Regions from separate parts of the Variovorax sp. efr-133-TYG-130 genome, predicted to be linked through region 1. Evidence: predicted binding sites of a transcription regulator. Region 1 holds the regulator's gene; the other holds the start of a gene.
What was found. Region 1 encodes sigma-54, which starts transcription at its own class of promoters, with help from an activator protein. Its sites were predicted from a motif close to TGGCANGNAANCTGCTTT; they were not measured.
Positions count from the first base shown of each region.

Region 2: a site for sigma-54 is predicted at 7,375-7,392, ahead of QRN67_RS04305 (transglutaminase family protein). Genes of this name have one in related genera too.

Region 1 is NZ_JARVTD010000007.1:30,949-46,768, forward strand. Features, by position in the region: gene QRN67_RS08665 (ATP-binding response regulator) at 1-619, shown strand, start outside; gene QRN67_RS08670 (cytochrome b) at 733-1,326, shown strand; gene QRN67_RS08675 (YceI family protein) at 1,323-1,904, shown strand; gene QRN67_RS08680 (YceI family protein) at 1,948-2,604, shown strand; gene QRN67_RS08685 (hypothetical protein) at 2,644-2,901, opposite strand; gene QRN67_RS08690 (LysE family translocator) at 3,047-3,691, shown strand; gene QRN67_RS08695 (phospholipase D family protein) at 3,720-5,321, opposite strand; gene QRN67_RS08700 (RNA polymerase factor sigma-54) at 5,332-6,939, opposite strand; gene lptB (LPS export ABC transporter ATP-binding protein) at 6,960-7,754, opposite strand; gene lptA (lipopolysaccharide transport periplasmic protein LptA) at 7,751-8,452, opposite strand; gene QRN67_RS08715 (thiol:disulfide interchange protein DsbA/DsbL) at 8,577-9,224, opposite strand; gene QRN67_RS08720 (SPOR domain-containing protein) at 9,374-10,138, opposite strand; gene argS (arginine--tRNA ligase) at 10,150-11,835, opposite strand; gene QRN67_RS08730 (hypothetical protein) at 11,966-12,298, shown strand; gene QRN67_RS08735 (DUF2214 family protein) at 12,356-12,808, opposite strand; gene QRN67_RS08740 (LysR family transcriptional regulator) at 13,010-13,936, opposite strand; gene QRN67_RS08745 (Bug family tripartite tricarboxylate transporter substrate binding protein) at 13,980-14,960, opposite strand; gene QRN67_RS08750 (CaiB/BaiF CoA transferase family protein) at 14,965-15,820, opposite strand, start outside.
Region 2 is NZ_JARVTD010000003.1:476,605-492,424, reverse strand. Features, by position in the region: gene QRN67_RS04335 (molybdopterin-binding protein) at 1-677, opposite strand, end outside; gene QRN67_RS04330 (cytochrome b/b6 domain-containing protein) at 685-1,332, opposite strand; gene QRN67_RS04325 (response regulator transcription factor) at 1,431-2,156, shown strand; gene QRN67_RS04320 (sensor histidine kinase) at 2,153-3,652, shown strand; gene QRN67_RS04315 (crotonase/enoyl-CoA hydratase family protein) at 3,667-4,674, shown strand; gene QRN67_RS04310 (alpha/beta hydrolase family protein) at 4,697-6,235, opposite strand; gene QRN67_RS04305 (transglutaminase family protein) at 6,434-7,333, opposite strand; gene QRN67_RS04300 (antibiotic biosynthesis monooxygenase family protein) at 7,476-7,808, shown strand; gene mnmC (bifunctional tRNA (5-methylaminomethyl-2-thiouridine)(34)-methyltransferase MnmC2/FAD-dependent 5-carboxymethylaminomethyl-2-thiouridine(34) oxidoreductase MnmC1) at 7,832-9,673, opposite strand; gene QRN67_RS04290 (oxidative damage protection protein) at 9,761-10,033, opposite strand; gene QRN67_RS04285 (sulfate ABC transporter substrate-binding protein) at 10,171-11,211, shown strand; gene ssuE (NADPH-dependent FMN reductase) at 11,348-11,932, shown strand; gene QRN67_RS04275 (hypothetical protein) at 12,056-12,193, shown strand; gene QRN67_RS04270 (sulfonate ABC transporter substrate-binding protein) at 12,225-13,181, shown strand; gene ssuD (FMNH2-dependent alkanesulfonate monooxygenase) at 13,181-14,350, shown strand; gene ssuC (aliphatic sulfonate ABC transporter permease SsuC) at 14,364-15,209, shown strand; gene QRN67_RS04255 (aliphatic sulfonate ABC transporter substrate-binding protein) at 15,220-15,820, shown strand, end outside.

The DNA.
Region 1 (15,820 bases):
GGAGCGGGTGTTCAACGACTTCGAGCAGATCGGCAACGTGGAGCGCAACCTGCAGCGCGGCCACGGGCTGGGCCTGGCGATCGTGCGGCGGCTGGCGGCGCAGCTCGGCATCGAGGTGGCGCTGCGCTCGGCGCCGGGCCGGGGCTCGGTGTTCAGCTTCGAGCTGCCGGCGGCGCCGGACGGCGCGGCGGTGACGCGCGCCCTGCCCTCGCCGCAGGCCGGCAACGGCGCGGCGGCACACAACGCGCTGCCACCCGGGCTGGCCGTGCTCGTGGTGGAGGACAACGCGGTCGTGGCCGACAGCCTGCTGGCGCTGCTGCGGCAATGGGGCGTGGCGCCGCGCGTCTACGCCAGCGCGGCCGAGGCGCTGGCGCTGGCCGACCTGCGCGCGCTGGACGCGGCGCTGTGCGACATCCGCCTGCCGGGCACGCTCGACGGCATCGCGCTGGCCGAACGGCTGCAGCGGCAGAAGCCGTCGCTCACCATCGCGCTGATCTCGGCCGACATCAACGAGGCCACCCAGCGCCTGGCGCTGGAGCGCGGCTGGCATGCGCTGCGCAAGCCGGTGCAGCCGGACGAGCTGCACGGGGTGCTGCTGAAGGCGCTGCCGCCGGGCTGAAGGCGTCCGGCTCGGCCTGCGGTGCCGCTGCCGTTGCAGCGCTGGCACGGGCCGTGCAACAGCGTCACGGCTTCCGATATATGCTCCGCGCACAGGCCGCCGGACCTGCCCCGATGTCCACCGCCACTCCTCTTTCTTCCCTCCCCGCCGATCCGCGCAACCTGCGCTACGGTGGCGTCGCCATCGCCTTGCACTGGCTGCTCGCGGCACTGATCGCGGGCTCGCTCGGCGTCGGCCTCTACATGACGGGGCTGCCGTTCTCCCCCCTGCGCCTGAAGCTCTACAGCTGGCACAAGTGGGCCGGCGTCACCATCCTGCTGCTGTCGGCGCTGCGGCTGGCGTGGCGGCTCGGGCACCGGCCGCCGGCGTTGCCGGCCACCATGTCGCCGTGGCAGCTCTCGGCCTACCGCACGGGCCATGCGCTGATGTACCTGCTGTTCTTCGCGGTGCCGCTCTCGGGCTGGGCCTACAGCTCGGCAATGGGCGTGCCGGTGGTGTGGTTCGGCGCGCTGCCGCTGCCCGATTTCATGCCGGTCGACCAGCCCTTTGCCGAGGCGGTGCTGCAGCCGCTGCACAAGGGCTGCGCCTTCACGCTCGCGGGCGTCACGCTGCTGCACGTGGCGGCGGCGCTCAAGCACCACTGGATCGACCGGGACGGTCTGTTGAAACGCATGTGGCCCGCGCCACGCAAGGAATCCGCCGGATGAAGCGCCCTTACTTTTTCGTTCCCCTGGCCTTGCTGGCGCTTGCGCCGGGCATGGCCGCCTTCGCCGAGCCGCCGGCCGCGAAGCTGGTCGCCGACAAGAGCCAGATCGTGTTCGTCAGCAAGCAGATGGGCGTGCCGGTGGAAGGCACGTTCAAGAAATTCGACGCCCAGGTCGCGTTCGACCCGAAGAAGCCCGAGGGCGGCAGCGTGGCGCTGCGCATCGACACGGCCAGCGCCGGCTTCGGCATTCCGATGAGCGACGCCGAACTGCCCAAGGCGCCGTGGTTCGACGCGGCGCACTTTCCGCAGGCCACCTTCCAGTCGAGCGCGATCAAGGCGCTGGGCGACGGCAAGTTCGAGATGACGGGCAAGCTCACCATCAAGGGCACCGCGAAAACGGTGACGGTGCCGGTCGGCATCGCCCCCGCCGGCGGCAACCAGGCGGTGGCGACCGGAAGCTTTACGATCCAGCGCCTCGACTACAAGGTCGGCGACGGCGAATGGACCGACACCTCGATGGTCGCCAACGAGGTGCAGGTGCGCTTCAAGCTCACCATCGCGGGCCTGGGCCCGCTGTGAAGACCCGCCAGGCCGCGCCGCTGCTCACTCACTCCACTCTTTCATGACACACCCAGCCACCGCCGTGAAGAAAAAGCTCATCCTTGCCGCGCTGCTGTCGGCCGCGGCCTTCTGCGGCAGCGCCGCGGCGCAGGACTACACGGCGCCGCCCGTGGCCGTGAAGCCCGCGGGCGGACCGAAGAAGAACGCGAACTACGTGGTCGACCCGACGCACACCTTCGTCATGTACGAGATGGGCCACTACGGCACCACCACCAACCGCGGGCGCTTCAGCACCAAGGATGGGTCGGTGCAGATCGACGGCACCGGAACCAGCGGCAAGGTCGACATCACGATGGACATCAGCTCCATCAACACCGGCGTCGACCTGCTCAACCGCCACGTGCAGAGCAAGGATTTCTTCAACGTGGCGGAATTCCCGACCGGCCGCTTCGTGGCCGACCGGATCGACATCAGCGGCGACAAGGTGGTCGACGTGCCGGGCACGCTCACGCTGATGGGGCAAACGAGGCCGGTGACGCTGAAGGCGGTGCGCTTCAACTGCTACCTGAGTCCGCTGATCAACCGCCAGGTGTGCGGCGGCGACTTCGAGACCACGGTGGAACGCAGCGACTGGGGAATCACCTGGGGACTGAACTTCGGGTTCGAGAACAAGGTGAAGCTGCTGGTGCAGGTGGAAGCGGTCAACGTCCAGCCGTAGGCGCTTCCGGCGCCGTGGCTGGCGGCCCTGCCGGCCTGCCTACCTGACGATGGTCTTGCCGGGGCGGCTCGCGGCCAGCGGTTCGTCGCCGTCGTCCTTCGGGGATTTCAGCCAGTCGCGGGCGGCCATCAGGGCACGCGGAAGATTCAGCAAGACCAGCATCCAGGCACCCATCGCCACCGCCATCACCGCACCGAACAGCAGTTGCTCGGCCAGCGGCGCATCGCTCCAGTAGAAGAAGCTCAGCAAACAGGACAGGATCAATGCCCAGATGGCCAGAAGGTAGAGATTTTTCATTTTTGTGCACCGCGGAAGTCGGTACACAAAATGTAAACGAAAACATAATTTTAGTACTACTTAAAGTTTACTTTTCAGTCGTTGATCAGCGTGACTTTCTCCACGCTATTCACCCATTTCAAATTTCCACCAAGAGGCAGCCCCGATGGACAACACCCTTTCCTTGCTAGGCATCGCCGGCGCGATGGCGGTGGGCGCGATGAGCCCGGGCCCGAGTTTCGTGATGGTGGCGCGCACGGCCGTAGCCTCGCGCGGCGACGGGCTGGCTGCGGCGCTGGGCATGGGGGCTGGCGGACTGGTCTTCGCCATCGCGGCGCTTGCGGGACTGCAGGCGGCGTTCCTGGCGGTGCCGGGGCTCTACCTGGCGATAAAAGGCTTCGGCGGCGCCTACCTCGTCTACCTGGGTTTTCGCATCTGCCGCGGCGCGCGCCAGCCACTGGCCGTGACACCCGATGTGGGTAACTCCCCCGGCCGGCAGGGGCGTGGCGGCCGCACCTTCCTGCTGGGCCTGGCGACCCAGGTCAGCAACCCGAAGACGGCCGTGGTCTACGCCAGCATCTTCGCCGCCTTCCTGCCGCGCGAGGTGCCGCTGGTGCTGGCGCTGGCGGTGCCGGCCGTGATCTTCTGCATCGAGACCGGCTGGTACGCCATCGTGGCGCTGGCGCTTTCCTCGGCGGCGCCGCGCTCGGCCTACCTGCGCTACAAGGCCTGGATCGACCGCGCGGCCGGCGGCGTGATGGGGCTGCTGGGGGTGCGGCTGGTCTGGTCGGCCTTGCGCGGCGGCCACTGACCGGGCACCGGCCGCGCCTGAAGCAGGCCTAGAGCAGGCTCTCGGGCGTCAGCGGCGCCAGCAGTTCGAGCATGGTGCGGTCCCAGAAGCCCGAATCGGGCTCCTCGTGCAGCACCGTGATCTGGCCGGCATCGTCGCTGACCCATTCGATGCGCCCGTCGTTGTTGCCTTCGGCAAAGCGCAGCCGGTAGGCGCCCTGCTGCTTGAGCACGTCGAGCAGCTTGAGCATCTGCTGCGCCATTTCGGGGCTGTGGATGATCAGGCCGATCTCGGTGTTCTGCGATTCCGAGCGCGGATCGAAATTCATCGAACCCACGAACAGCGTGCGCCGGTCGATCACCGCCGACTTCGCATGCAGCCGCCCGACCGTGGTGCCGAAAAGCCCCAGCCGCACGCTGCGCCGGGTGCGCGTGGAGCTCAGCTCGTACAGGTCGGCGCCGAGCTTGAGCATGTCGGGCCGGTAGCGGCGGTAGGCGGTGTGCACCAGCGGCTCGTCGGTGGCTGCCAGCGAATTGGTGACCACGCTGATCTTCACGCCGCGCCCGCGGATCTCGCGCATCACCTCGAGCCCCGTGGCGCCCGGTATCAGGTAGGGCGAGACGATGGTGACCTCGGCGCGCGCGCGGCGCATCTGCTCGACCACGTTGTAGCGCACGCTGTCGACGTCTAGCAGCGGCACGCCGCCGTACGACGCGGTCTTGCCGATCACGCGGTCGGGCGAGTCGGCATAGGCCTCGGCCAGGGTCCAGATCAGGCCCAGCCTGCCGGCGTTCAGGTCGTCGGCGATCGGGCTGTAGCCCAGCAGGTCGTTGGGCGCGGGCGGCGGCGGCGGCGGGGTGGTGTCGGCGCCGGTGGCGGCGTCGAAGCGGCGCTGCAGTTCCTCGCGCGAAAGGTTGCTCGCCACCACCGACTGCACGGGGCGCACATAAGTGCTGTTCCAGTATTGGTCGAACAGGCTGCCGAGCCGGGGAATGAGCGCGCCGGTCACGAAGGTGTCGAGGTCTAGAAAGTTCTCGCCCGCCGTGCGCGTGAAGTACTGGTTGCCGATGTTGCGCCCGCCCGCCACCGCCATCGCGCCGTCGGCGATGAACAGCTTGTTGTGCATGCGGCGGTTCACGCGGCTGAAGTCGAACAGCGAAGCCGCGAAGCGCCTGACCAGGCTGCTGCGCCCGGCCGGGAACGGGTTGAACAGCCGCAGCTCCACATTCGGCGTAGCGGCAAAGCCGAGCAGCAGTTCGTCTTCGCCGGAGGTGTAGAGGTCGTCCATGAGCACCCGCACGCGCACGCCGCGCAGGGCGGCGTCGCGCAGGGTGCGCAGCAGGTAGCGGCCGGTCTCGTCGTTCTCGATCTGGTAGTACTGCACGTCCAGCGTGCGCTGGGCGCGGCGCGCGAGCTCTATGCGGGTGGCGAAGGCGAAGTCGCCGCCGGGCATCAGGCGAAAGCCGCTCAGGTCGGGGTCGGGCTGGGCCGCCATCGCGAGCTTGCCGAGCGCGGTGTCGGCCGACACGGCCATGGCCTTGGTGGGCGGGCGCGGCGCCTCGTCGGGCAGGGTGGCGCAGCCGCTGAACAGCAGCACGGCCAGCAAAGCGATCACCCAATGGCCCCAGCGCGACATCGGGAGACGGCTCATCGAAGGCTTTCTACAGGGCCTTGCGCAGATTGGCGGGCGCAATGCGCAAGGCCTCGCGGTACTTGGCCACGGTGCGGCGCGCGCACTCGATGCCCTGCTCCTTCAGCATCTCGGAGATCTGGCTGTCCGACAGCGGCTTCTTGATGCTCTCGGAGCTCACGAACTGCTTGATCAGCGCGCGCACCGCCGTGCTCGACGCGTTGCCGCCGGTCTCGGTGCCCAGCGCCGAGCCGAAGAAATACTTCAGCTCGACCGTGCCGAACGGCGTGGCCATGTACTTGGCGGTGGTCACGCGCGAGATGGTGGATTCGTGCAGGCCCAGTTCGTCCGCAATTTCGCGCAGCACCAGCGGGCGCATGGCCAGCTCGCCGTGCACGAAGTAGCTCTTCTGGCGCTCGACGATGGCGTTGCTCACGCGCAGGATGGTGTCGAAGCGCTGCTGGATGTTCTTGATGAACCAGCGCGCCTCCTGCAGCCGCTGCGAAAGCGCCTGGCTGCCCTCGCCCTTGTGCGACTTGAGCGCACCGGCATAGATGTCGTGCACGCGCAGGCGCGGCATGACCTCGGGATTCAGCATGACGCGGAACTTGACGTTGGTGCCGCGTCCGGTCTTGGTGACGATCACGTCGGGAATGACGATGTTGCGCTCGACGTCGACGAAACGGCGCCCCGGCTTGGGCTCCAGCCGCGCAATGACCTGCAGCGCCGAGCGCACCAGCTCTTCGCTGCTGCGGGTGAGCGTGGCCAGGCGCTTGAAGTCGCGCCGCGCGAGCAGCTCCATCGGCTGCTTGCAGATGGCGATCGCGGTCTTGTAGACCTGTGCCTGCTCTTCGTCCTCGTCGTCGTCCTCGGCAGCCAGCGCGCGCAGCTGGATGCTCAGGCATTCGCCGAGGTCGCGCGCGCCAACGCCCACCGGCTCCAGGCTCTGCAGCAGGCCGAGCGCCACCTGGAAGTGGTGCACCAGGTCGTCGAACTGGTCGTTGTCGTCGCCGGCCAGGCCCGAGGCCAGCGCGGGCAGGGAGTCTTCGAGGTAGCCGTCGTCGTTGAGCGACTCGATCAGGAAACGCAGCGCGGCGCTGTCGTTCTCGCTCAGGCGCAGGCTCAGCGCCTGGCGGTGCAGGAACGACTGCAGCGATTCCTGGCTGCGCGCGAGTTCGGTGGCGTCGGCGCGTTCGTCGTCGCCCAGGTTGTTCTGGCGCGCGGGAGCGTCGCTGCCCCACTCGCTGTCGTCGGGCGCCATGTCGACGGTGCCGTCGCCTTCCCAGTCGGGCTCGCGCTCGGCGATCTCGGCGGCGGGGCCGTCGGAGTCGGCCGTGGTGGTGGTGGCGGTCTCGGTCGAGGCGGTGGAGGTGCTGGCAGGCGGCGGGGTGAAGTCGCTCTCGCCGTCGCCGCCGTCACTGCCGTCATCGCGCGCCGCGGGCGCGTCGGCGGTGTCGAGCCCGAACTCCTCGCGCGCCGCTTCTTCCGCGGTGCGCTCGAGGAAGGGGTTCTCGTCGAGCATCTGCTCCACTTCCTGGCTCAGTTCGAGCGTGGAGAGTTGGAGCAGCCTGATCGACTGCTGCAGTTGGGGCGTCAACGCCAAGTGCTGCGAGACGCGAAGGGACAGCCCTTGCTTCATGTGGAGAACCCGACCCTTCCTTACATGCGGAAGTGTTCGCCCAGGTACACCCTGCGTACCTCGGCGTTGTCGACGATCTCCGAGGGCGTACCTTGTGCCAGCACATGCCCGTCGCTGATGATGAACGCGTGATCGCAGATGCCCAGCGTTTCGCGCACGTTGTGGTCGGTGATGAGCACGCCGATGCCGCGCTCCTTCAGGAAGCTGATGATCCGCTGGATTTCGATGACGGCGATCGGGTCGATGCCGGCGAAGGGCTCGTCCAGCAGGATGAAGCGCGGCTGGGTGGCCAGGGCGCGTGCGATCTCGACGCGGCGTCGCTCGCCGCCCGACAGCGCCAGCGCCGGCGAATCGCGCAGGTGGTCGACGCGCAGGTCGGCCAGCAGTTCGGACAGGCGCTCTTCAATGTGCTGCTTGGACAGCGGCGCGAGCTTGCCGCTCGCGTCGGGCTCGTGCTGCAGTTCGAGCACGGCGCGCACGTTTTCCTCCACCGTGAGCTTGCGGAAGATCGAGGCTTCCTGCGGCAGGTAGCTCAGGCCCATGCGCGCGCGGCGGTGGATGGGCATGTGGGCGATGGGCTCGCCGTCGATGGTGATGTCGCCCGCGTCGGCGCGCACCAGCCCGACGATCATGTAGAACGAGGTGGTCTTGCCGGCGCCGTTGGGGCCGAGCAGCCCGACGACTTCACCCTTCTGCACGTCGAGCGAGACGTCCTTCACGACCGTGCGGCTGCCGTAGCTCTTCTTCAGGCCGCGCGCCACCAGGCGGCTGCCCGGTGCGCCGTTGGCTTCCTGGGTTCCAGCGGTTTCGATCACTTGCGGGTTTCTCCATCGCCACCGAGCGTGGTGGTCGAGCGCAGGCCCGTGCCGGGCGCGGGCGTGGACGCTGCCGGCTTGGCTCCGGCCGGTGCGCCGGGCGCGGGCGCCGTGGCGGCCTTGGGTGTCAGGATGGTCTTGACGCGGCCGCTCGGGGACGACGCGTTGACCGCGGTGTTCGGCGGCACGGTGGAACCGTTGACCGTGTAGGTGTCGTTGCTCTGGTCGTAGACGATCAGGGCGCCGGTGCTCACGTCGTTCGGCGTGGAACCGAGCAGGCGGCGCATTTCCGCGTTGCGGATGAACTTGACGTTGTCGGCACGGCTGTCGTACTCGATGACTTCGGACTCGCCCTCGATCCACTCGTCGGGGGCGTTGCGCTTCTGCTTGTAATAGGCCCGCTTGCCGGGTGCCGCCGTGACCACGCCGTACTGGTAGCCCTCGGCGTCCTGGCGGACATCGAGCCGCGCGCCGCGGATGATGATCGTGCCTTTTGTTACCAGCACGTTGCCCGTGAACACGCTGGTCTGCTTGAGGTCGTCGTAGCGCATGGCATCCGACTCGATGTTCATCGGCTTGCTGCGGTCGGCGGTCTCGGCCAGGGCGCCCGAGGCAAGGCCGGCCAGCAGCAACGCGGCGGCGGCCAGGCGGCCGCCGCGACGCAGGAAGGGAGTGGTGGAGTAAGAATGCAATGTCATAGAGGCACGAAACTTGCTCGGCATTGTATGCGGCTGATTGCGACAACCCGCACGCACAGATGAAAAAGCCCGCCGAAGCGGGCCGGGGATGAGGCGCGGCGCCACGAGGTGCGCAAAGCCCGTGTCAGCCCTTCTTGGCTTCGCCCACGAGGTAGTTCACGACCTGCAGCACCTTGGTCATGCTGCCGGCGGTTTCGCCGTCCACGTACCAGCGGCCGGCCACGGCCATCGCCGGCACCCCGGCCACCTTGTAGGCGTCGGTCATCTGCGAAGCCCGCTTGGCCTTGCTGGCCACGCCGAACGAGGTGAACAGTTCCTTGAACTTCGCGGCGTCGAGGCCGTTGGCGGCGGCCCAGGCAATGATGTTGGCGTCGCCGTTCACGTTCTGGCGCTGTGCGTGGATCGCGTTGAACACCTTCGGCTGGTATTCGTCGACCTTGCCCATGGCCTCGAGCGTGTAGTACAGGCGCTGCTTGGCTTCGACGTCGTTGCCCACGAAAGGCACCGGGATGCGGCGGAAGGCCACTTCCTTGGGGGCCGACTTGACCCAGGCTTCGAGCGACGGCTCGAAGTCGTTGCAATGGGGGCAGTTGTACGAGAAGAACTCGACCACTTCGACCTTGCCGGCCGGCGCGTCGACGGGCACGCGCTTGTCGAGCACCAGGTACTCGGTGCCGGCCTTGGGCGCACGCGCCTGGGCATGGGCCGGGTTGGCGGCCAGGGACAGCAGCCCGAGCGAGGTGGCGGCCAGCGAAAAGTCACGACGTTTCATTGAAAGGGTTCTCCAGTTGGTACGGCAGACTGAGCCGGCACGCGGCGGGGAGTTCCCCCGCCCGCGGCGCGCCCAAGGCGATGAATGGTGGCGGCAGATACCGCGCGGCGAAGCTTAAGGGCTATTGGTGGCAATCGATCGCCACGGCTTCAGCGCTGCACCCGCACGAGCGCTGAATCGAGACCGCCGCCGTCCAGGCGCTCCTTGAGCCGGTCGGCGTCTTCCTTCTTGTTGAAGGGGCCGGCCCGCACGCGGTAGACGGTGCGGCCCGCCTGCTCGCGCTCGGTGACCTTGGCCTCGACGCCCATCAGCGACAGCTTGGCGCGCTGGGCCTCGGCGTCGTCGGTGGTGCGGAAGGCGCCGGCCTGCACGAAGTACATGAACGGGTCGGCGCCCGAGCTGCTGCTGGCGGCGCTGCTGTTGCTGCTGGGCGCGGCCGACGCGGTGGTCGTGCTGCCGGAGCCGCCGCCCGAGCGGGCGCGCGCCAGGTCGCCCAGCGGGTCGTTCGACGGCGGCAGCGCGTTGGCCTCGGCGGGCGCGGGGGCGGTGCGCGGCTTGGCGGCGGTGGGGGGCACCACCACGGGCACGGGCGGCGCGGTGGTCGCCGGCGCGGTGGCAGGCGCGACGGCGGTGGTGGCCGGCTCGCCGGTGACGGGATTGACCGGACCGCCCGCGGCCGGCGCCGGCTTGGGCGCGCCAGCCTTGCCTGCCAGCGGCGCGTTCGGGTCCCAGTCGCGGTTCTTGCGGGCCTCGGCCTCGTCCTGCTCGGCGCCGCCGCGCTGCGTCTTGGTCACGAAAGGAATCGGCACCTTGGTCACGTAGACCGCGATGCCCAGCGCGACGCCCAGGCCGAGCACCAGCCCGATGATCAGGCCGATGACGATGTTGCCGCGTTGTCTGGTTGTCTTCTTCATGGTGGGGTGGTTCACATCTTGCTCGGCGCACTGACGCCGAGAATCGCGAGGCCATTGTGCAGCACCTGCGCGGTCGCGGCGACCAGCGCCAGGCGGGCCAGCTTGACCTTCTCGTCGTCCACCAGGATGCGCTCGGCGTCGTAGTAGCTGTGGTAGCTGGCGGCCAGCTCGCGCAGGTAGAAAGTGACGTCGTGCGGGGCGAAATCGCGCGCAGCGGCGGTGAGCATGGCCGGGTACTTGGCCAGCAGCAGCATCAGCGCCTGGGCCGCCGGGCTTTCCAGCGGCGACAGGTCGACGCCCGCCAGCGTGGCGCGGTCGCCGCCCCAGCCCGCCAGCACCGAGCAGATGCGCGCATGCGCGTACTGCACGTAGTACACCGGGTTGTCGTTGTTCTTGGTGACCGCGAGGTCGACGTCGAAGGTGTACTCGGTGTCCGGCTTGCGGCTCAGCAGGAAGAAGCGCACGGCGTCGGTGCTGGTCCATTCGATCAGGTCGCGCAGCGTGACGTAGCTGCCGGCGCGCTTGCTGATCTTGACCTCCTCGCCGCCCTTGACCACGCGCACCATGGTGTGCAGCACGTAGTCGGGGTAGCCCTCGGGGATGCCCTCGCCCACGGCCTGCAGGCCGGCGCGCACCCGGGCGATGGTGCCGTGGTGGTCGGTGCCCTGGATGTTGACGACCTTGTGGAAGCCGCGCTCCCACTTGGCGATGTGGTACGCCACGTCGGGCACGAAGTAGGTGTACGTGCCGTCCTGCTTCTTCATGACGCGGTCTTTGTCGTCGCCGTAGTCGGTCGACTTCAGCCACAGCGCGCCGTCCTGCTCGTAGGTCTTGCCGGCGGCCACCAGCTTCTGCACGGCGGCCTCGACGCGGCCGCTGGTGTAGAGGCTCGACTCCAGGTAGTACTGGTCGAAGTGCACGCGGAAGGCCTGCAGGTCCAGGTCCTGTTCGCGGCGCAGGTAGGCCACGGCGAACTCGCGGATGGCGTCGATGTCCTCGATGTCGCCGGTGGCGGTGACTTCGCGGTCTTCCGACTTGACGGTCTTCTTGGCCTTGAAGTCTTCGGCGATGTCGGCGATGTAGTCGCCGTTGTAGGCCGGCGCCTTTTCGCCGCTGGGCCATTCGGCGTCGCCGGGCTTGAAGCCGCGCGCGCGCAGCTGGGTGCTGTTGGCCAGCGTCTGGATCTGCACGCCGGCGTCGTTGTAGTAGTACTCGCGCCACACGCTCTCGCCCTGCGAGGCGCGCAGGTTGCAGATGGCATCGCCCAGCGCGGCCTGGCGGCCGTGGCCGACGTGCAGCGGGCCGGTCGGGTTGGCGGAGACGAACTCGACCAGCACCTTCTCGCCGGTTGCGGGCTGCTGGCCGAAGCTTTCGCCGGCCGACAGCACCTCGCGCACGATCTGCTGCTTGGCCGCCGTCTTCAGGCGAATGTTGAGGAAGCCGGGGCCGGCGATCTCGATGGCCTCGACCCATTGGCCGAAAGCGGGGGTTGCGAGCAAGGCGGCGCTGAGCTGTTCGGCCAGCTCGCGCGGCTTGCGCGCTAGCGGTTTGGCGAGCTGCATGGCTGCCGTGCTGGCGAAATCGCCATGGGCGGCCACCTTGGGCGACTCGAACGCGGCTTTGGAGCCAGCGCCGGGCGAGAGGGATTCGAGCGTGTTCGCGAGCGCCGCGAGCAGCTCCTGTTTGACCAATAGCATCTGCGAATTTTACCGGGGGCAAACCCGGGAGCTGTTGACGATGGTCATCCAATCGTGAACCTGGCCCGTTACGATGGTCGGCCCCGGGGCGGGGCAACTGTCACAACCAACCTTGCAAGGACATATCACCATGAAGAAGTTCCTTTCCCTGGTAGCCCTGGGCGCCTGTCTCTCCTTCGGCGCCTACGCGCAAGACAAGGCCGCCGCACCGGCGGCCGCTCCCGCCGCCATGGCCGCGCCGGCCGCCGGCGCCAGCTGCGACGCCAAGGCTGTCGACAAGAACGGCAAGGCCCTGGCCGGCGCCGCCAAGGCCAGCTTCGTCAAGAAGTGCGAAAAGGACGCCAAGGCCGCCGCCGCTCCCGCCTGCGCCACCAAGGCTGTGGACAAGAACGGCAAGGCCCTGGCCGGCGCCGCCAAGAACAGCTTCATGAAGAAGTGCGAAGCGGACGCAGCCAAGGGCTGATTCACCGCCAGCGCTGAAAAAGCCCGCCTCGCGCGGGCTTTTTTTCGTCCCGGCTTCCTATTTGCCGAAGCCGCGCGCCAGGAACACCGCCACCAGCGGAATCAGCGCGATCAGGTGCGCCTGCACCATCACCAGCTTGCGCGTCTTCCTGATGTCGGCCTCGTCCGGCAGCTTGCCGGTGGCGCGCAGCGTCTTGCGCCAGCGGAAATAGGTGAGCGTCGGGAAGATCGAAAGCACGCCGACGATGATGAACAGCCCCAGCTTCACGTGCAGCAGCGGGTTGGTCCAGTACCAGGCCGTGCCCTTCATGCCCCACCAGGTGCGCGCGATGCCGGTGGCGAGCACGGCGATGGCCGCGATGCCGTAGACCATGTCGACCTTGGCCAGCCGCTCCACCACCGCTGCGTTGAGCCACTGCACCCGGCACAGCGCCGCTTCGCTGGAGATGAACACGACCATCGTCAGGATGGCCAATATGTGCAGGTAGGCGAGGATGGCTTCGAGCGTCATCGGTGACTTTCAAGGATGTGGCTCGCCCCCAGGCTGCGCGCACTTCGTGTCGCTTCGCCAACCCACTGCCGGGGGCAACACCTGAGGCCCGGCAAAGCCGGTTCCTCGGTGTTTCGCGAAGGAGCCTCGATCGCTGTCAACGTGGGGAGCGCGTCAACAGAATTTCAAATGTGAAGAGATTGTGCCGCCGCACCCCTGCCCTCAGGCCCTGCCGCCCCAGAATTCCGGGTTCCCGTATTGCTCCTTGAGGAAATCAAGCCACAGCCGCACCCGCAGCGGCAGGTGCTTGGCGCCCGCGAACACCGCGTAGATGCCGTTGGGCGGCGCGGCGAATTCGTCGAGCAGCGGCACGAGCAGGCCGGCGTCGATCTCGGCCTCTACCTCCCAGGTGCTGCGCCAGGCGATGCCGTGGCCGGCCAGGCACCAGTCGTGCAGCACCTGGCCGTCGGAGCAATCGAGCGGGCCGCTGGGCCGCAGGTGGATCAGCTCCTGCGCGCCGGCCTCGGTGGTCACGCGAAAGGCCCAGCCGCGCGTCTGCGAAGCGTCGCTCGACAGCGTGAGGCAGGCAAAGCGCGAAAGCTCGCCCGGATGCTTCGGCTTGCCGTGCCGGCGCACGAAGTCGGGCGTGGCGACGCAGCGGCGGCGGTTGTCGGCCAGCCGCACGCTCACCAGCGACGAATCGGGCAGGTCGCCCACGCGCACCGCGCAGTCGAAGCTCTCGCCGGTGACGTCGACCACCCGGTCGCTGAGGTTCAGCGAAATCGTCACCTCCGGATGCAGCGCATGAAAGCGCGGCACCAGCGGCGCGACGTGGCGTCGGCCGAAGCCGGCCGGCGCCGTCACCCGCAGGTGGCCGCTCGCCTTGACGCCGCCGGCACTCACGCTGGCCTCGGCGTTGGCGAATTCGGTCAGCAGGCGCTGGCAGTCTTCGAGGAAGGCGCTGCCCTCGTGCGTGAGCGTGATGCGGCGCGTGGTGCGCACCAGCAGCTTGACGCCCAGCCGCTCTTCGAGCGCGTCGAGCCGGCGGCCCATGATGGCCGGGGCCACGCCCTCGGCCTTGGCCGCGGCGGTGAGGCCGCCCCGGGTCGCGACGGAAACGAAGGATTCGAGCTGCTTGAGGCGGTCCATGGCGGGCGGAACTATATCCCCCCGCCCCGCGAAGGAAGCGGCCTTATTCGGGCCGCACGCCCGCCTCGCGCACCGCCGCGCCCCAGCGCGCATGCTCGGCCTTGATGTACTGCGCCGCCTGCTCCGGGCTGCCGCCGCCGGGCGTGCTGCCTTCGGCCAGCAGTTGCGAGATGGTCGCCGGCCTGGCCAGCGCCTTGCCGATGGCGGCGTTGAGCTTCTTCACGATGTCGGCGGGCGTTCGGGCGGGCACGACGATGGCCTTCCAGTCCACCGCCTCGAAGCCCTGGTAGCTCTCGCCCACCGTCGGCACGTCGGGCATCACCGGCAGGCGCTTGGCCGAGGTGACGGCCAGCGCGCGCAGCTTGCCGCCCTTCACCATCGAGAGCGCGCCCTGCGGCGTGGCGAACATGTAGTCGGTCTGCCCGCCGAGCAGGTCGGTGATGGCGGGCGCGGCGCCCTTGTAGGGCACGTTGAGCACCTTGAAGCCGGCGCGCTTGGCGAGCACCTCGCCGGCCATGTGGCCCAGCGTGCCGGTGCCCGCGAGCGCCTGCTTGATCTCGCCCGGCCTGGCCTTGGCGGCCGCGACCAGTTCGGCCAGCGACTTGTACGGCGCCTCCGTGCGCACCACCAGCACCACCGGCTGCGAGGCCACCACGGCCACCGGCACCAGGTCCTTCAGCGCGTCGTAGGGCATCTTGGGGAACAGCGTCGGGTTGATCGCGAGGTTGGCGGTCTGGCCCAGGCCGATGGTGTAGCCGTCGGGCTTGGCCTTGGCCACCACGTCCATGCCGATGTTGCCGTTGCCGCCCGCGCGGTTGTCGACGATGAAGGTCCACTTGGTGTCGTCCATGACCTTCTGCGCGATCAGCCGCGCCACGATGTCGGTGGCGCCGCCGGGCGTGTAGGGCACGACGAGGCGCACCGGCTTGTCGGGCCAGGCCGTTTCGGCGAGGACGGGTGCGGCGCTCAGGCATGCCGCGGCCGCGGCGCAGGCGAGCAGTGCGCGCCGTGTGATCGATTGCATGGGGTCAGTCTCCGAGGGTGATGTTGTGTTTTGCGAGCGCGGCGATCTGTTCGTCGCTGTAGCCCACTTCTTTGAGGAGTTCGCGGCTGTGTTCGCCGATGTGCGGCGGCTGCAGCCGGATGCCGGGGCGTTCGCCGTCCAGCGTGAACGGCATCAGCGGCACCTTGGCCGTGCTGCCGTCGTTCATGCGCACCGGCGCGAGGCCGCCGGTGGCGTTGAGGTGCGGGTCGTCGAACAGCGCCTGCGGCTTGGTGATGGGCGCGAAGGGCAGCTCGTTGCGCTCGAACACGGCGGCCAGCTCGGCGGCGCTGCGGTCCGCCAGGTGCGAGCGCAGGATGGGCATCATCCAGTCGCGCGCCAGCACGCGGTCGTTGTTGGTCTTCAGGCGCGGATCGGCCAGCATGTCCTCCAGGCCGAAGGCCTTGCAGAAGATGGCCCACTGCTTGTCGCTGACGGCCGCCAGGAAGATCTGCTCGCCGTCTTTCACGGTGAACACGTCGTACACCGCCCAGGCCGAGATGCGGCTGGGCATCGGGTCGGCCGCCTTGCCGGTGGCGGCAAACTGCATCATGTGCTGCGCCACCAGGAACACGTTGTTCTCGAACAGCGCCGACTGCACCTCGCAGCCCTTGCCGGTGAGCTCGCGCTGGCGCAGCGCGGCCATCGCTCCGATGGCGCCGAACATGCCGCCCATGATGTCGTTCACGCTGGTGCCGGCGCGCAGCGGGTCGCCGGCGCGGCCGGTCATGTAGGCCAGGCCGCCCATCATCTGCACCACCTCGTCGAGCGCGGTGCGGTGGTCGTAGGGGCCGGGCAAGAAGCCCTTGTGGCTCACGTAGATGAGGCGCGGGTTGAGCCTG
Region 2 (15,820 bases), on a different contig from region 1:
ATGCGCAGCTTCATCGGAAAGCCGTACTTGGGCGGCAGCGGCTGGCCGTCGTAGGTCAGCGTCAGCAGCGTCTGCGGGTGCAGCGCGGTGGGCATGTCGATGCTGGTGTAGTAGTCGTCGGCGCACTTGAAGCCCACGTACTTGGCGGTGGTGTCGGCGCCGATGCGGCGCAGGAAGTCGGCAAAGCGCACGCCGCCCCATTTGCCGATGGCACTCCAGCCCTCCACGCAGATGTGCCGGGTGATCTGGTCTTCCTGCGGCATGGCGCGCAGCTCGGACAGCGTCCAGGCATGCTTGTCGGCGACCATGCCGGTCACTTCGAGCCTGTAGCCGGCTTCGTCGACCAAGCGCACTTCGTCTTCGCCGTAGTAGGCGTTGAACGGGAAGGGGCGGGTGATTTCGGCTTCGGAGTAGGTCGGCGCGAGCTGCGTGGGGCTGAAGATCAGGCCCTGCACCTTGTCGTTGAAGCGCGAGATCTTCGTGAGCGCGGCATCGACCTGCGCGTTGTCGCTGATGCTGCAGCCCGTGAGCAGCGACAGGCCGCCGAGCGTGAGCGAGCGTTGCATGAAGAGGCGGCGCGACGGCTGGTCGAGCTTCTTTTCGATCAGCGTGCGGGCTTCGCGCAGCACGGCCTCGCCGTCGATGCCGCTCAGGGTGGGTGCCTTGAAGATTTTCATGGTTGGGTCAGGCCTTGGGTGCGCGGCCGCGGAGCATGGTGAGAAGGGTGCGGGGCACCAGGGCCACCATCACCAGGTGCACGACTACGAAGGCCACGATGGCGGCCATCGCGAAGAAATGGATGCGGCGCGCGAATTCGTAGCCGCCCAGCAGGTCGCGCAGCACCGCGAACTGCACCGACTTCCACAGCACCAGGCCCGACAGCACGATCACGATCAGGTCGAGCATCACGAACAGGTAGGCCAGCTTCTGCACGCTGTTGTAGCGGCGCGGGTCGGCATGGGAGAGCTTGCCCTTCAACGCAGCCAGCGCGTCGTGCAGCACGCCGCGCGGCGTGACCGGAAAGAACTTGGCCGCAAGCCGGCCGCTGGCGATGTTCAGCACCAGGTACACCAGGCCGTTGAACACCAGCAGCCACATGGCGGCAAAGTGCCACTGCAGCGCGCCGCCCAGCCAGCCGCCGAGCGTGACCACGGTGGGAATGGTGAACGGGAAGAACGGCGACGCGTCGTAGATGCGCCAGCCGCTCGTCACCAGCACCAGCACCGCCAGCGCATTGAGCCAGTGCGTGACGCGCATCCACAGCGGGTGGATGGGGCGGCGATCTGCCTCGGGGGCCTGGGCGGCGGGAGGAGCGATGGCTGTGCTGTTCATGGAGCGGATTGTTTGGCGCACCCCATGGCCGATTCATCACGCAAACTTCAATTAATCGTGATAACTCCAGACCGCGTATCGCGGGAGAATGCCACCCCATGGATACAGCCAAGCGCGTGCTGATCGTCGAGGACGACGCCCACATTGCCGAACTTCTGCGCATGCACCTGCGCGACGAGGGCTATGCGGTCGAGCACGCCGCCGACGGCCATGCCGGCCTGCGCGAGCTGGAGCGCGGCAACTGGGACGCGCTGGTGCTCGACCTGATGCTGCCCGGCATCGACGGCCTCGAAATCTGCCGCCGTGCCCGCGCCATGACGCGCTACACGCCGATCATCATCATCAGCGCCCGTTCCAGCGAGGTGCACCGCATCCTCGGGCTGGAGCTGGGCGCCGACGACTACCTGGCCAAGCCCTTCTCGGTGCTGGAGCTGGTGGCGCGGGTGAAGGCGCTGCTGCGGCGCACCGACGCGCTGGCCCGCAACGCGCGCATGGAGTCTGGCAGCCTCACGCTGGGCAACCTCGACATCGAGCCGCTGGCGCGCGAGGTGCGGGTGGACGGCAAGCTCATCGAACTCACGCCGCGCGAATTCGACCTGCTGTACTTCTTCGCCCGCAACCCCGGCAAGGTGTTCTCGCGGCTCGACCTGCTCAACCAGGTCTGGGGCTACCAGCACGACGGTTACGAGCACACCGTCAACACCCACATCAACCGGCTGCGAATCAAGGTCGAGGCCGACCCGGCGCAGCCGCGGCGCATCCTCACGGTGTGGGGGCGGGGCTACAAGCTGTCGCCTGCCGCCAACGGGGAGGACTCGGCATGACGGCCTGGAGCACGCTGTCGCGGCGCCTTTCGGCCGTGTTCGCGGTGCTGCTGCTGGTGTGCTGCGGCGCCTCGGCTTGGCTGCAGATGCGCTCCAACGGCATTCACGAGCAGGAGGTCGTGCAGCGGCTGTCGCTCGGCCTGGCGGCGCACATCGCCGGGAACTCCGAGCTCATGAAGCCCGGCGGACTCAACCAGGAGGCGGTGAAAGACCTGTTCGACAAGCTGATGGCCGTCAATCCGAGCGTGGAGGTCTACCTGCTGGGCCTGGACGGCCGCATCAAGGCACAGGCGGCGCCGCAGGGGCACCTGAAGCGCGACACGGTCGGGCTGGAGCCGATCCGCAAGCTGCTCGCGGGCGCGCCGCTGCCCATCGGCGGGGACGACCCGCGCAGCCTCACCGCTTCCAAGGTTTTCAGCGCCGCGCCGCTGCGCATGGACGGGCGCGACGCGGGCTACGTCTACGTGGTGCTGCAGGGCGAGGACCACGATGCGCTGGTCGCCAACGTGGCCACCGACAACGTGCTGCGCACCACGCTGTGGTCGATGGGGCTGGTGGCGTTGCTCGGGCTGCTGGCGGGGCTTGCGGCCTTTCGCCTCATCACCCGGCCGCTGCGCGAGCTGACGGCGGCGGTGAAGCGCTTCGAGACCGAGGGCATCGCCTCGCTGGAGCGCGAGACGCCCACGCTGGAACGCCTGTCTCGGGGCACCGACGAAATCGCACAGCTGGGCCAGGCCTTCACGCAGATGACGCGGCGCATCGCCGAGCAATGGCGCGAGCTCACGCTGCAGGACCAGCAGCGCCGCGAGCTGTTCGCCAACATCTCGCACGACCTGCGCACGCCGCTCACGTCGCTGCACGGCTACCTCGAAACCCTGCTGCTCAAGGCCGGCACGCTCAGCGAGGAAGAGCGCCGGCGCTATCTGGAAATCGCGCTCGGCCAGAGCCGCAAGGTCGGCCGGCTCGCGCAGGAAGTGTTCGAGCTGGCCCGGCTCGAGTACGGCGTGGTCAAGCCCGAGAAAGAAAACTTCGCGCTGGCCGACCTGGTGCAGGACGTGTTCCAGAAGTTCGAGCTGGCGGCCGAGGCGCGCCACCAGCGGCTGAAGCCCGACATCGCGCCGGGCCTGCCGGTGGTGTCGGCCGACCTGGGAATGATCGAGCGGGTGCTGACCAACCTGCTCGACAACGCCATCCGCCACACGCCGGCGGGCGGCGAGATCGTGGTGCAGCTGCGCCCGGAGAACGCCGGCGTGACGGTGCAGGTGAGCGACACGGGCCCGGGCATTCCGGGCGAGCTGCAGAAGTCGCTCTTCATGCGTCCGGTGTTCATGAGCGGCTCGCGCACCGACAGCGCCAGCAGCGGCGGGCTGGGCCTGGTGATCGTCAAGCGCATCCTGCAACTGCACGACAGCGACATCCGCCTGGTGCAGCAGCCCGACAAGGGGGCCGTGTTCCGCTTCCAGCTGGGCGGTGCGGGGAGCGCGGCAGGGGCCTGATCGGCGGTTTGCCTGTGGTGGGGGGCGATGCTACAAGCGTGGCGCGACCCGTTCCAACACACAGGAGACAAGAGACCATGCCAGTTTTCGACACCGTCCTGATCGACAAGGACCCGCAGCATCCGCGCATCGCGCGCCTCGTGCTCAACCGCCCCGAGAAGCTCAATGCCATCGGCGAGACCACGCCCTCGGAGATCCGCCGCGCGGTCGAGTGGGCCGGGGCCGACGACGAGGTACACGTCATCGTGGTCGAGGGCGCGGGCCGCGCCTTCTGCGCCGGCTACGACCTTGGCGACTACGCCGAGGGCCGAGGCCGCGAAGGGCACGGCGACCACCCCTGCCGGCAGGAGAAGACGCCTTGGGACCCGATGCTGGACTACGCCGCCATGAAGGGCAACACCGACGACTTCATGGCCCTCTGGCGCAGCCGCAAGCCCACCATCGCCAAGGTGCACGGCTACGCAGTGGCCGGCGGCAGCGACATCGCGCTGTGCTGCGACCTGCTCGCCATGGCCGACGACGCACGCATCGGCTACATGCCCACGCGCGTGTGGGGCTGCCCGACCACCGCCATGTGGACCTATCGGCTCGGCGCCATGCGCGCCAAGCACCTCATGTTCACCGGCGACACCATCGACGGAAAGCAGGCGGCCGAATGGGGCCTGGCGAACTTCTCCGTGCCCGCCGACCGGCTCGACCAGGCCACGCTGAAGCTGGCCCTTCGCATCGCGGGCGTGCCGCGTTCGCACCTGATGATGCACAAGCTCGTGGTCAACCAGGTCTGGCATTCGATGGGGCTGGAACAGAGCCAGATGTTCGCCACCGTGTTCGACGGCATCACGCGCCACAACCCGGAGGGCATGTGGTTCCGTCGGCAGGCGGAGGCCGAGGGCTTCAAGAGCGCCGTCGCGTGGCGCGACAGCGGGCGGGATATTCCGGAAGGCGACGAGGCCCGGGCGCTCGTCGCGCGGCTGGAGGCGCAGTTGGCGCAAGCGCGGGCAGCTGTGCCGCCCGCGGCCTGACCACGCTTTCGGCTGGCTGCGCTCAGGCCGGACAGGGGTGCGCGAAGGCTGCAGCCGGGCGCGTAGCCTTGCTTGTGTTGCTTTCGTCGACTGTGCCAAGTGGGCGGGTGAACTTGCAACCGTAGTCCGGTGCGGCCACCGTGGCCGGGGTGAGTACGTCGTCACCCAATGGCTTCGCGCCGGCGGGATCGCGCTCCCACTTGATCATCGCGTCGAAGGCCTCGACCTGTTCCTTCACCGTGAAGTCGCAATGCGTGATGCCGCGCACCGCACGCTGCACCAGCCACTGGCTGTTGCCCTTGGCCGCCACGCGCTTGTTGTAGATCTGTTCCATGCTGAAGGGCACGTACAGGTCCCCGAGCGTATGCAGTGTCACCACGGGGATCTTGAATTCGCCGTTGGCCTTGGGAATCCAGCGCAATCCGTCGGTGCGCAGCCGGTTGGCGTCTGCGGCGGCCGTGAGCTTGAGCACCGACGCGTTCAGCGCGCTCGAACCCGGGATGTCGCCTTCGATCGTGTACGTGAAGCGGTTGGTGTCCAGCGTGCTCTTGTTCAGGATGCCGTTGACGGTGCCGTCACTGCCGAACACGCCCCACACGGCGGCGAATGACCCGCCCGACTTGAAGCCCAGGTCGAACATTGGGCGCTGGCCGCCGGTCAGGTTCTCGATCACCGAGGCGTACTTGGCCCCGGTGGCGGATGTGTCGATATTGGGCGGGGTGGTCGTGAAGCTCGTGAACAGCGTCGAGCCCACTTGCGCCGAGATGTCCGCCCAGTTGGGCGTCGGGTACTTCGGCAGCCCGGCCAGAGCCTGGGCTGTGACTTGTGCGGCGGCAAAGTAGTCGAACAGCTCCGTGTCGCCCACCACGCCGCACATCGGCACCGCGCCGTTGTACTTCACCTTGTGGTTGGCCGTGGCGTAGGTTTCGTCCTCGATGGCAGCCGCCGTGATGTGGCCGCCCATCGAATGGCCGGTGATGAATATCTTCGACGGCGCGGCCAGGTTGCGGCCGCGGGCCTTGGCGATGGCGTTGAACTGCAGGGCGAGGGCGTTGGTGTCTTCCACGCCGGCGCGCACGTCGTAGTAGTTCTTGCTGTAGCTGGAGGCGGCCCAGGCGTAGCCGTTCTGGATCAGGTAGCGGCGGATGGTGGGCGTGCCGGCTTGCAGCAGGTTGCCTTCGCCCGCATAGCCGTGCGCATACATCACGAGCTGGCCGTTCCAGTTGGCGGGCACCTCGACGTTGTACTGGGCCCCACCCAGCATGCCGGCCCAGCGGCTGGTCGTGCTGTTGTCGACCGTGTCGCTGCCGTCCGCCGCGAGCGCGGCGAAGGTGGTGGCCGAGGGATCCGCCGGCGCGAACGAATTGCGGCTGTCCTGCAGGCGGGTTTCTTCGGCGACGGGAGCGGGGGGCGGCGCGGGAGGCGGCGGTGCGGCAGGCGCGGGTGCGGGCGTGGGCGCGGGAATGAAGCCGAGGCTGTTGCCGCCGCCGCCTCCACCGCCGCAGGATGCGACCGCGAGGCTGGCTGCCAGTGCAAGAAGTGTCAGGCGTGCTGAATGCATGGGGTGTCTCTCTCCGTTCTTGTGAGTTCTCGAGAAGAAATGACCGGCGCGGCGCTGCACCCGCGATCGTTCAGAACGATCGTGCTATTTCGCTGGCCGGCGGCGCAGCGTAGAGGTGTTGGGGAATGTGGCGCTGCGGGGTTTCCCGCAACGGCTATCGCCTGCGCGACAGCACCCGTCGATCGACGGGGGCGCGCCTCAGTTCTTGCGGCGCGTGACCACCACCGTCGCCTCGAGGCCTTCGTAGGCCTCGGCATCGCCGTACCAGCTGCCGGAGATCGGCGCCGCCTGCGCCGGATCGCGCGTGACGCCGACGCGGATCAGCTGGCCGCTGCCCATCAGGTTGTTGGTCGGGTCGAAGGCCATCCAGCCGATGCCCGGCAGGTAGGCCTGCAGCCACGCGTGCGTGGTGCCGGCGCCGGTCATCGAATCGCCCTTGGCCTGTGCCGCGGTGTCGAGCGCGGCGTCGTAGATGTAGCCGGAGACGAAGCGCGTGGCGATGCCCAGGCGCCGCGCCGCTTCCATCATCAGCAGCGCGTAGTCGCGGCAGCTGCCGCTGCCCAGCGCCAGGGTGGCGAGCGGTGTCTGGGTGCCTTCTTCGTCGCGCGCCTTGTATTCGAGGCTCTGGCCGATGTGCGCGTTCATGCGCGCGAGCACCTCGCGCGTGCTGTTGGGCTTGTCGGTGTGCAGGAACTGGTGGGCCCAGCGGATCAGCGCGCCCTGCGTGTCGTCGTCGTGGTGCGGGCGCAGGTAGTGCTCGAGGTCCAGGCGCTCCTGCACCGTATAGGCGAAGGGCAGGAATTCGGCGGCGGGATCGAGCGCCAGCTGGTCCTGCTGGGCGGGCACATGCTCGATGGTGAACGAGCACACGATGCGCAGCTCGGTCGCCTCGCCCATCGGCTGCACCAGCGCGACGGAATTGGAGTGCGGGTCCTGGATCAGTCGGGTGAAGGCCTCCGGGCTCACCTGCAGGTCGGTGGCGAGCACGCGCAGGTCATGGCTGTCGCGCGGTCGGAACATCACGCGGTGCAGACCGAAAGTGACCGGCTTGTTGTAGCGGTAGACGGTGGTGTGCTTGATGTCGTATTGGGTGGCCATGCGTTGCATTCTCACGCGTTCGAATGAAGGACGGTTGGTTGATTGCAGTACCCATGCCGCAGAATCAGCCCCCGTTTGGCCCCCGTCCGGCCCGCACCGGGCCGGGCTTTTGCCGACTTTCCCGGGAGGTTTCGATTCCGCCATGTACTCCGCCACCTTCATCTTTGCCAAGAAGCAGTTCGACGACGAGTTCCACCGCCTCGACCAGACCATCGCCGCCGCGGCGAAGTCGCTGCCCGGCTACCTGGGCGAGGAGACGTGGGAGAACCCCGGCAACGGGCTGGTGTCGAACGTCTACTACTGGGACTCGCTGGACAGCCTGCAGGCGCTGATCCGCCACCCCGTGCACCAGCAAGCGAAGGCCGCGCAGGCGAACTGGCTCGACGGGTACAAGGTCGTGATTTCCGAGGTGCTGCGCACCTACGGCGACACTCGCATCGACCACATGCTGGCGCCTTCGCGGCAGCCCGGCTGACGACCTGCCCGAACGGGCGCGCCTCAGAGGCGCTGGGTGCCTAGCGCCTTGGCCAGCGTGGCTGGCAACGGCAGCGGCTCGGCATGCCACTGCGCGGCCAGAAGCTCGGCGCACAGCGCCGCGAAGCTCAGGCCGCGCGAGCCCAGCGCGGTGCACGCCCAGAGGCCCGTGGCGGAGCCTTCGAGCGGACCGACCAGCGGGCGCCGGTCGCCCGAGGCGCAGCGGATGCCCACCCAGCTTTCGACATCGCCCCGTGCGAAAGAAGGCGCCAGCGCTGCGGCGGAAGCGGGATGCAACCGGCTCAGCCGTTCGCGGTTCGCATCGGCGTCGGCTGCCGTCGGTGCGAGGTCGGTGCTGTCGCGATCGAAGGTCGCACCGGCCAGCCAGATCGGGGCGCCGGCGCCGTTGGGTACATGGGCGATCAGGTGGCCGTCGCCGTTGATCGGGGTTGCGGGCAACGCGGCGCCATCGGGCATGGGCCCCCAGGCGACCTGGCCGCGCACCGGCTGCAGCGGAAGGGCGGGTGCGAAGCGGCCTGATTCATGGCCGGCGCAGACGACCACGCGGTCCGCCTCGGCCAGCAGTTGGCCGGCCGGGTCATGCAACTGCCAGTCGCCGCCAGCCTCCCGCTCCAGCCGCGCCACGCGGCAACCGCCGCGGAACTCGACGCCCGGCTGGCGCAGCCAGGCTGCGATCAGCCGGTGCGGCCGCACCCACGCCGCGCGCCCATGCCAGAGCGCGGCGGCGTCGCCGGGCAGGCCGACAGTTTCCAGTTGCCCGTCGTTCGCGGGCCAGGACTCGTTGGGGCCGCTGGCGCTCCAGCCTGCAGGCACGCGCACGTCGCCGTCAGGCCGGCGCTCGAGCACGCCGCTGGCGCGCCAGTCGCGGCCTTCTTCCAGCAGCCTCTCGAGTTCCGTCCAGGTGGCGCGGATGCCGGCGCGCGTGAGCCGCGACAGCAGCGCGTCGTCCGGCGACACATGCGGCGCGAGCATGCCCACGGGCAGCCCCGACGCACCGGAGGCTGGCCAGTCGGCCGCGTCGAGCACGGTGACCCGCCAGCCGCGCCGCGCCAGGCTCGCCGCCACCGCCGCACCGGCCAGGCCGGCGCCGATGACGGCGCAGCGCCCCGGTGCCCCGATGCGCTCGGGCACGGGTTCGCGCCGGCGCACCGTCCAGGCGGGTGCGAACACGCCGCGCAGGCAGTCGCGCTTGGGTGGCAGGCCCTGGTGTTTCTCGACCGTGAAGCCGTATTGGGCCAGCGCATCGCGGATCGCCCGCGCGATGGTCCAGGTGGCGATGCGGGTGCCTTGCCGTGCGAAGCGCGACACGGCCTTCAGCGTGTCCGCCGACCACATGCCGGGGTTCTGCTGCGGGCTGAAGCCGTCAAGAAAGATGCTGTCGGCGTCGAAGCGCTGCGCGCGCAGCATCGGCTGCACGTCGCCGATGCACAGCGTGAGCAGCACCCGGCCATCGTCGAAGGCCAGGCGGTGGAAGCCCGGCAGCAGCCCGTGCCACTGCGCGGCCAGTTCGCCGGCCAGCGCAGCGAGCTCGGGGTAGGCCCCGGCCGCGCGCAGCAGGTCGCCGGACGAGACCGGATGCGCCTCGATAGAAACGAAGTGCAGCATGCGCGGCCGCTCGGGATCCGCGCGCCACGCCTGCCAGGTTGTCAGGAAATTGAGGCCAAGCCCGAAGCCGGTTTCGAGAACCAGCCATTGCGGCTGTCCGGCCCAGGCCTCGGGCAGGCCGCAGCCGCCCAGGAACACATGGCGCGATTGCGCCAGTGCGCCGGTTTCGGTGTGGTAGATGTCGTCGAAGCGTTCGCTGCGCGGCACGCCGTCGGCGCGCCAGGTCACTGGTTCAGCCATGACGGAACGATCCAGAGGGCCTCTTCACCAGGGGCACCGCGGAACCGGCTTTGCCGGGCCGCCGGCGAAGTGCGCGAAGACTGGAGGTCAGGCCGATGGCGGTACGTAGCCTTGCGCCACGTCGGCGCCTTCGCCGAAGAAGTGCTTTTCCATCTGGCGCGCCAGGTACTGGCGGGCGCGCAGGTCGGCCAGGTTCAGCCGGTTTTCATTGACCAGCATCGTCTGCTGCTTCAGCCAGGCGGCCCAGGCCTCCTTGCTGACGTTCTCCCACAGGCGCTTGCCCAGTTCTCCGGGATAGGGCGGGAAGTCGAGCCCTTCGGCCTCTTTGCCGAGCTTGATGCACTGAACCATGCGTGCCATTTCTGTTGCCTCTGGTGGGGAAAGCGGTTGCTTAGTTGATTTAGCTATTTAGAACTGAAAACTTGGTCGTTCCAGTTTCTATATGTCGTATTGAGAATACGCAGCTTCATTGATATGCCTTTTTAGAGCAAGACACCATGAGCCTTCGCCGCGACTTTATCAAGCTTTCCCTGGGTGCCGGCGTGGCCGGTGCCATGGCCCTGTCGGCATTGCCGACGTTCGCCCAAGGCGGCGCGGGTCCCGTGACGCTGCTGAACGTGTCCTATGACCCGACCCGCGAGCTGTACGTGGACTACAACCAGGCCTTCGCCAAGTACTGGAAGGCCAAGACCGGCCAGGACGTCACGGTCAAGCAGTCGCACGGCGGCTCGGGCAAGCAGGCCCGCTCGATCATCGACGGCATCGACGCCGACGTGGCCACGCTGGCCCTGGGCGGCGACATCGACGCGCTCGTCACGCACGGCGGCCTCGTCAAGCCAGACTGGCAGAAGCGCCTGCCGCATAACTCGGCGCCGTACACCTCGACCATCGTGTTCCTGGTGAAGAAGGGCAACCCCAAGGGCCTGAAGGACTGGGACGACCTGGTCAAGCCCGGCGTGCAGGTGATCACCCCCAACCCCAAGACCTCAGGCGGCGCCCGCTGGAACTACCTGGCCGCGTGGGAATTCGCCAAGCGCAAGTACGGCGGCGACGCCAAGGCCAAGGAATACATCGGCAACCTGTTCAAGAACGTGCCGGTGCTCGACACCGGCGCGCGCGGCGCGACCATCACCTTCGTGCAGCGCGGCGTGGGCGACGTGCTGCTGGCCTGGGAGAACGAAGCCTTCCTGGCGCTGAAGGAATTCGGCCCGGAGAAGTTCGAGATCGTGGTGCCTTCGATCTCCATCCTGGCCGAGCCCAGCGTGGCGGTGGTCGACAAGGTCGTCGACAAGAAGGGCACGCGTGCCGTGGCCGAGGAATACCTGAAGTACCTGTACTCGGACGAAGGCCAGGACATTGCCGGGCGCAACTTCTACCGCCCGACATCGGACAAGGCCAAGGCCAAGTACGACAAGCAGTTCCCCAAGCTCACGCTGGTGACCATCGACCAGGCCTTCGGCGGTTGGGCGAAGGCGGACAAGGAGCACTTCGCGGATGGCGGCTCCTTCGACCAGATCTACGCACCAAAACAGAAGTAACCCCCCAGGCTGCGCGCACTTCGTGTCGCTTCGCCCACCCCCCTGCCGGGGGCGGGCCGGCCGCTTCGGGCGGCCGTGCGCGGCGGCCCCCAGGCATTCGCGCTCCTCGCTCCTCTTTACCGAACGAAAGTCTCTTGTGTCCGTTCTCCTGATTGCCGGCAGCCCTTCGGCCCCGTCCCGTTCCACCGCCTTGCTCGAAGCGGTGGGTGAGCGGCTGGCCCAGCGCCATGCCCGCATCGAGCGGCTCGCCATTCGCGACCTGCCGGCGCAGGCGCTGCTGCTGGCCGAGTGGAACCATCCGGCCATCGTCGACGCGATCGCCAAGGTTGCCGAGGCCCGCGTGGTCGTGGTGGCCACGCCGGTCTACAAGGCCGCCTACAGCGGCGTGCTCAAGGTCTTTCTCGATCTGCTTTCGCAGAACGCCCTCAAGGGCAAGACGGTGCTTCCGCTGGCCACCGGCGGCAGCCCGCACCACATGCTCGCGCTCGACTACGCCCTGCGGCCCGTGCTGCAGTCGCTGTCGGCGCGCCACATCCTGCCGGGCGTGTACGCCAGCGATTCGCAGATCACGCTGACGCCCGAGAACGCCTACCAGGTGCACCACGACCTGGCCGAACGGCTCAACGAAGCCGTCGAAGTGCTGGCCACCGAAGGCCTGAAGCTGCCGCCAACCCACGGCTTCGAGCCGGTGCCCTTCTCGCGCGTGCGATGTAGCGTCTGAGGCCGGGGCTCCGCGCGAGCCCGGCTCTTTCGACCTCATCCCTGATCCCGCTTTTTGAGAACCGCCTGTGCGCGGCGCGGGACAGCTTTTGCCCGACGTTTTGCAACACCAAGGAATCCACGCATGAACCCCGTTGCCACCGAAGACTCCGTGCTCGACGCCTCGCCGCGCTCCCTCTGGCACGCGCTGGGCGATCTGGCTGCCAGCGTCATCGTCGTCAGCGCCATCGCGCTGATCGTGAGTTTCATCGCCGCCGCGTGAGCACGCGGCTCAACCACATCCAGGCATTGCCATGACATTGATTTCCACACCCCGCCGCCGGCTCATCCAGGGCGTTGCCGCCGCCGCCGTGCTGCCGTCTTTCGCCGCGCTGGCCCAGGCGCCTGCGCGCCAACTCCGCATCGGCAACCAGAAAGGGCCGCTGAGCGTCCTCAAGGGCCGCGGAACGCTCGAGAAGCGTCTGGCGCCGCTGGGCGTGACCGTGAAGTGGACCGAGTTCACCGCCGGCCCCGTGCAGCTCGAAGCATTGAACGTCGGCTCGATCGACTTCGGCGACGTGGGCGAGGCGCCCCCCATCTTCGCGCAGGCTGCCGGCGCGCCGCTGGCCTATGTGGCTGCGACCGTGCCGCGTCCGAAGGCCGAGGCGGTGCTCGTGCCCAAGGGCTCGGCCATCAAGACCGTGGCCGACCTGAAGGGCAAGAAGATCGCGCTCAACAAGGGCTCGAACGTCCACTACTTCATCGTCAAGCTGTTCGAGAAGCACGGCCTGCCGTATGCCGACCTGAACCTGGTCTACCTGCCGCCGGCCGATGCGCGCGCCGCCTTCGAGAAGGGCTCGGTCGACGCCTGGGTCATCTGGGATCCGTTCCTTGCCGCGGCCGAGAAATCGCTCGACGCGCGCATCCTGGCTGACGCCACCGGCGTGGTGGGCAACCGCGGGTACTACTTCTCGTCGCTCGACTACGTGGCCAGGAACGCCGACGTGCTGGCCATCGCGGTCGAGGAGATCAACAAGATCGACGTCTGGGGTGCAGCCAACAAGGGCGACTACGCGGGCGAGCTCGCCACGCTCTGGGGCCTGCCGAAGCCGGTGGCCGATCTTTCCGTGGGCCGCGTGGACTACGGCACCGCAGCCATCACCAAGGCCATCCTCGCCGAGCAGCAACAGATCGCCGACACCTTCTTCGCGCTGAAGCTGATCCCCAAGAAGATCAACGTGCTCGAAGCAGCCGGCGCCGGAGTCGCGTGATGCAGATCTTCTGGTTCCTCCCCACGCACGGCGACAGCCGCTACCTGGGCACGAGCGAAGGCGCGCGCCCCATCGACCTGGCCTACCTGCAGCAGATTGCCGGCGCGGCCGACAACCTCGGCTACGAGGGCGTGCTCATTCCCACGGGCCGTTCGTGCGAAGACCCGTGGGTCATTGCGTCGAGCCTGATCGGCGCGACCAGGAAGCTCAAGTTCCTGGTGGCGGTGCGCCCGGGCCTGCACCAGCCCAGCCTGGCCGCGCGCATGGCCGCGACCTTCGACCGGCTCTCCGGCGGCCGCCTGCTGGTGAACCTGGTGACGGGCGGCGACCAGGCCGAGCTGGAGGGCGACGGCGTCTATCTCGACCATGCCGCGCGCTACGAGCAGTCGGCCGAATTCATCCGCATCTGGCGCGAGATCATCGCGCGCAGCCATGACGGGCAGTCCTTCGACTACGAAGGCCAACACCTGAGCGTGAAGGGCGCCAAGCTGCTGTACCCGCCGGTGCAGAAGCCGTATCCGCCCGTGTGGTTCGGCGGTTCGTCGGCCGCGGCGCACGAGCTTGCGGCGGAGCAGGTCGATGCCTACCTCACCTGGGGCGAGCCGCCCGCGGAAGTCGCCAAGAAGATTGCCGACGTGCGCGCCCGCGCCGAGCGCAAGGGCCGCAAGGTGGAGTTCGGCATTCGCCTGCACGTGATCGTGCGCGAGACCGAAGACGCCGCCTGGAAAGCCGCGGAGGAACTGATCAGCCGCGTGGACGACGAGACCGTGATCCGCGCACAGGCCGCTTTTGCGCGCATGGACTCCGAAGGCCAGCGCCGCATGGCCGCGCTGCATGCGGGCGGCGCGAAGCGCTCGCGCGCCGACCTGGAGATCGCGCCGAACCTGTGGGCCGGCGTGGGCCTGGTGCGCGGCGGAGCAGGCACCGCACTGGTGGGCGATGCGAAGACCGTCGCCGCGCGCATCGAGGAATACGCGGCGCTCGGCCTCGACAAGTTCATTCTCTCGGGCTACCCGCACCTGGAGGAGGCCTACCGCTTCGCCGAGCTGGTGTTCCCGCTGCTCTCGCGCAAGGCGAAGACGCAGTTGGCGGGCGGCTCGCTCAGCGGCCCGTTCGGCGAGGTCGTCGCCAACCTCGACGCCCCCTCGCGCCTCGTTTCCCAGAGTTGAAGGACCGCATGCCATGACCGAACAAGTTCAGGAACTGCCGGCCGTCGCGCCGGCCGAAAGCGAAGGCAGCGTGCTCAAGTCCTTCGCGGTCAATGTCGCGAAGCGGCTGGTGCCGTGGCTCGTGCCCGTGGGGCTCATCGTGTTCTGGCAGATCGCGTCGTCGCTGGGCTGGCTCAGCACGCGCGTGCTGCCGGCACCGGTCGATGTGGTCAAGGCCGCGTGGAACCTCACGGTGTCGGGCGAGCTGTGGACGCATGTGAAGGTCAGTGCCGGGCGTGCGCTGGCGGGGCTGGCCATCGGTGGCGGGGCGGGGCTGGCGCTCGGCCTGCTCACCGGTTCGGTGAAGTTCGCCGAGACGCTGCTCGACTCGACCATCCAGATGGTGCGCAACATTCCCGCGCTGGCGTTGATTCCGCTGGTGATCCTGTGGTTCGGCATCGACGAATCGGCCAAGCTGTTTTTGATCTCGGTGTCGGTGTTCTTCCCCATCTACCTGAACACCTTTCACGGCATCCGCAACGTCGATCCGCAGCTGATCGAGATGGGCCGCACCTACGGCCTGTCGCGCTGGCAGCTGTACCGCGAGGTGATCCTGCCGGGGGCGCTGTCGTCCATCCTCGTGGGGCTGCGCTTCTCGCTGGGGCTGATGTGGGTGATCCTGATCGTGGCCGAAACCATCTCGGCGCAGGCCGGCATCGGCTACCTCACGATGAACGCCCGCGAGTTCCTGCAGACCGACATCGTGCTGGTGGGCATCCTGCTGTACGCGCTGCTCGGCAAGCTGGCCGACCTGTTCGCGCGCGGACTGGAGCAATGGTGGCTGCGTTGGCATCCCGGCTACCAGCGCAAGGCGAAGTGAGGGCAGGGGCATGACGACGCATTCATCCGACATCTCGCGCCGCACGGCCATTGCGACCCTGGCCGCGCTGGGCTCGGGCGCGGTGCTCGCGCAGGGCTTGGCCGCGCGGCCCGTGACCGTGCGGCTGGGCTACCAGAAGTCTTCCACGCTGATCGCCGTGCTGAAGGCACAGGGCGTGCTCGAAAAGCAACTCGCACCGCTCAACGCCACGCTGAGCTGGCACGAGTTCACCAGCGGCCTGCCGCTGCTGGAGGCGCTGAACCTCGACAACCTCGACATCAGCGCCGACGTGGCCGACACCGTGCCGGTGTTCGCACAGGCGGCCGGCGCCGAGCTGACTTTCATCGCGCAGGAGGCGCCGTCGCCCGCCGCGCAGGCCATCGTGGTGCGCGAAGACTCGCCGATCAGGACCGTGGCCGATCTCAAGGGCAGGAAGGTCGGCTTCGCGAAGGCAGCCGGCGCGCACTACCTGCTGATCGCCGCGCTCGACAAGGCCGGCCTGTCGTTCAGGGACATCGAGCCCGCCTACCTCACGCCCGCCGACGGCCGTGCCGCGTTCGAGAAAGGCGCGATCGACGCATGGGTGGTGTGGGACCCGTTCCTGGCCGCAG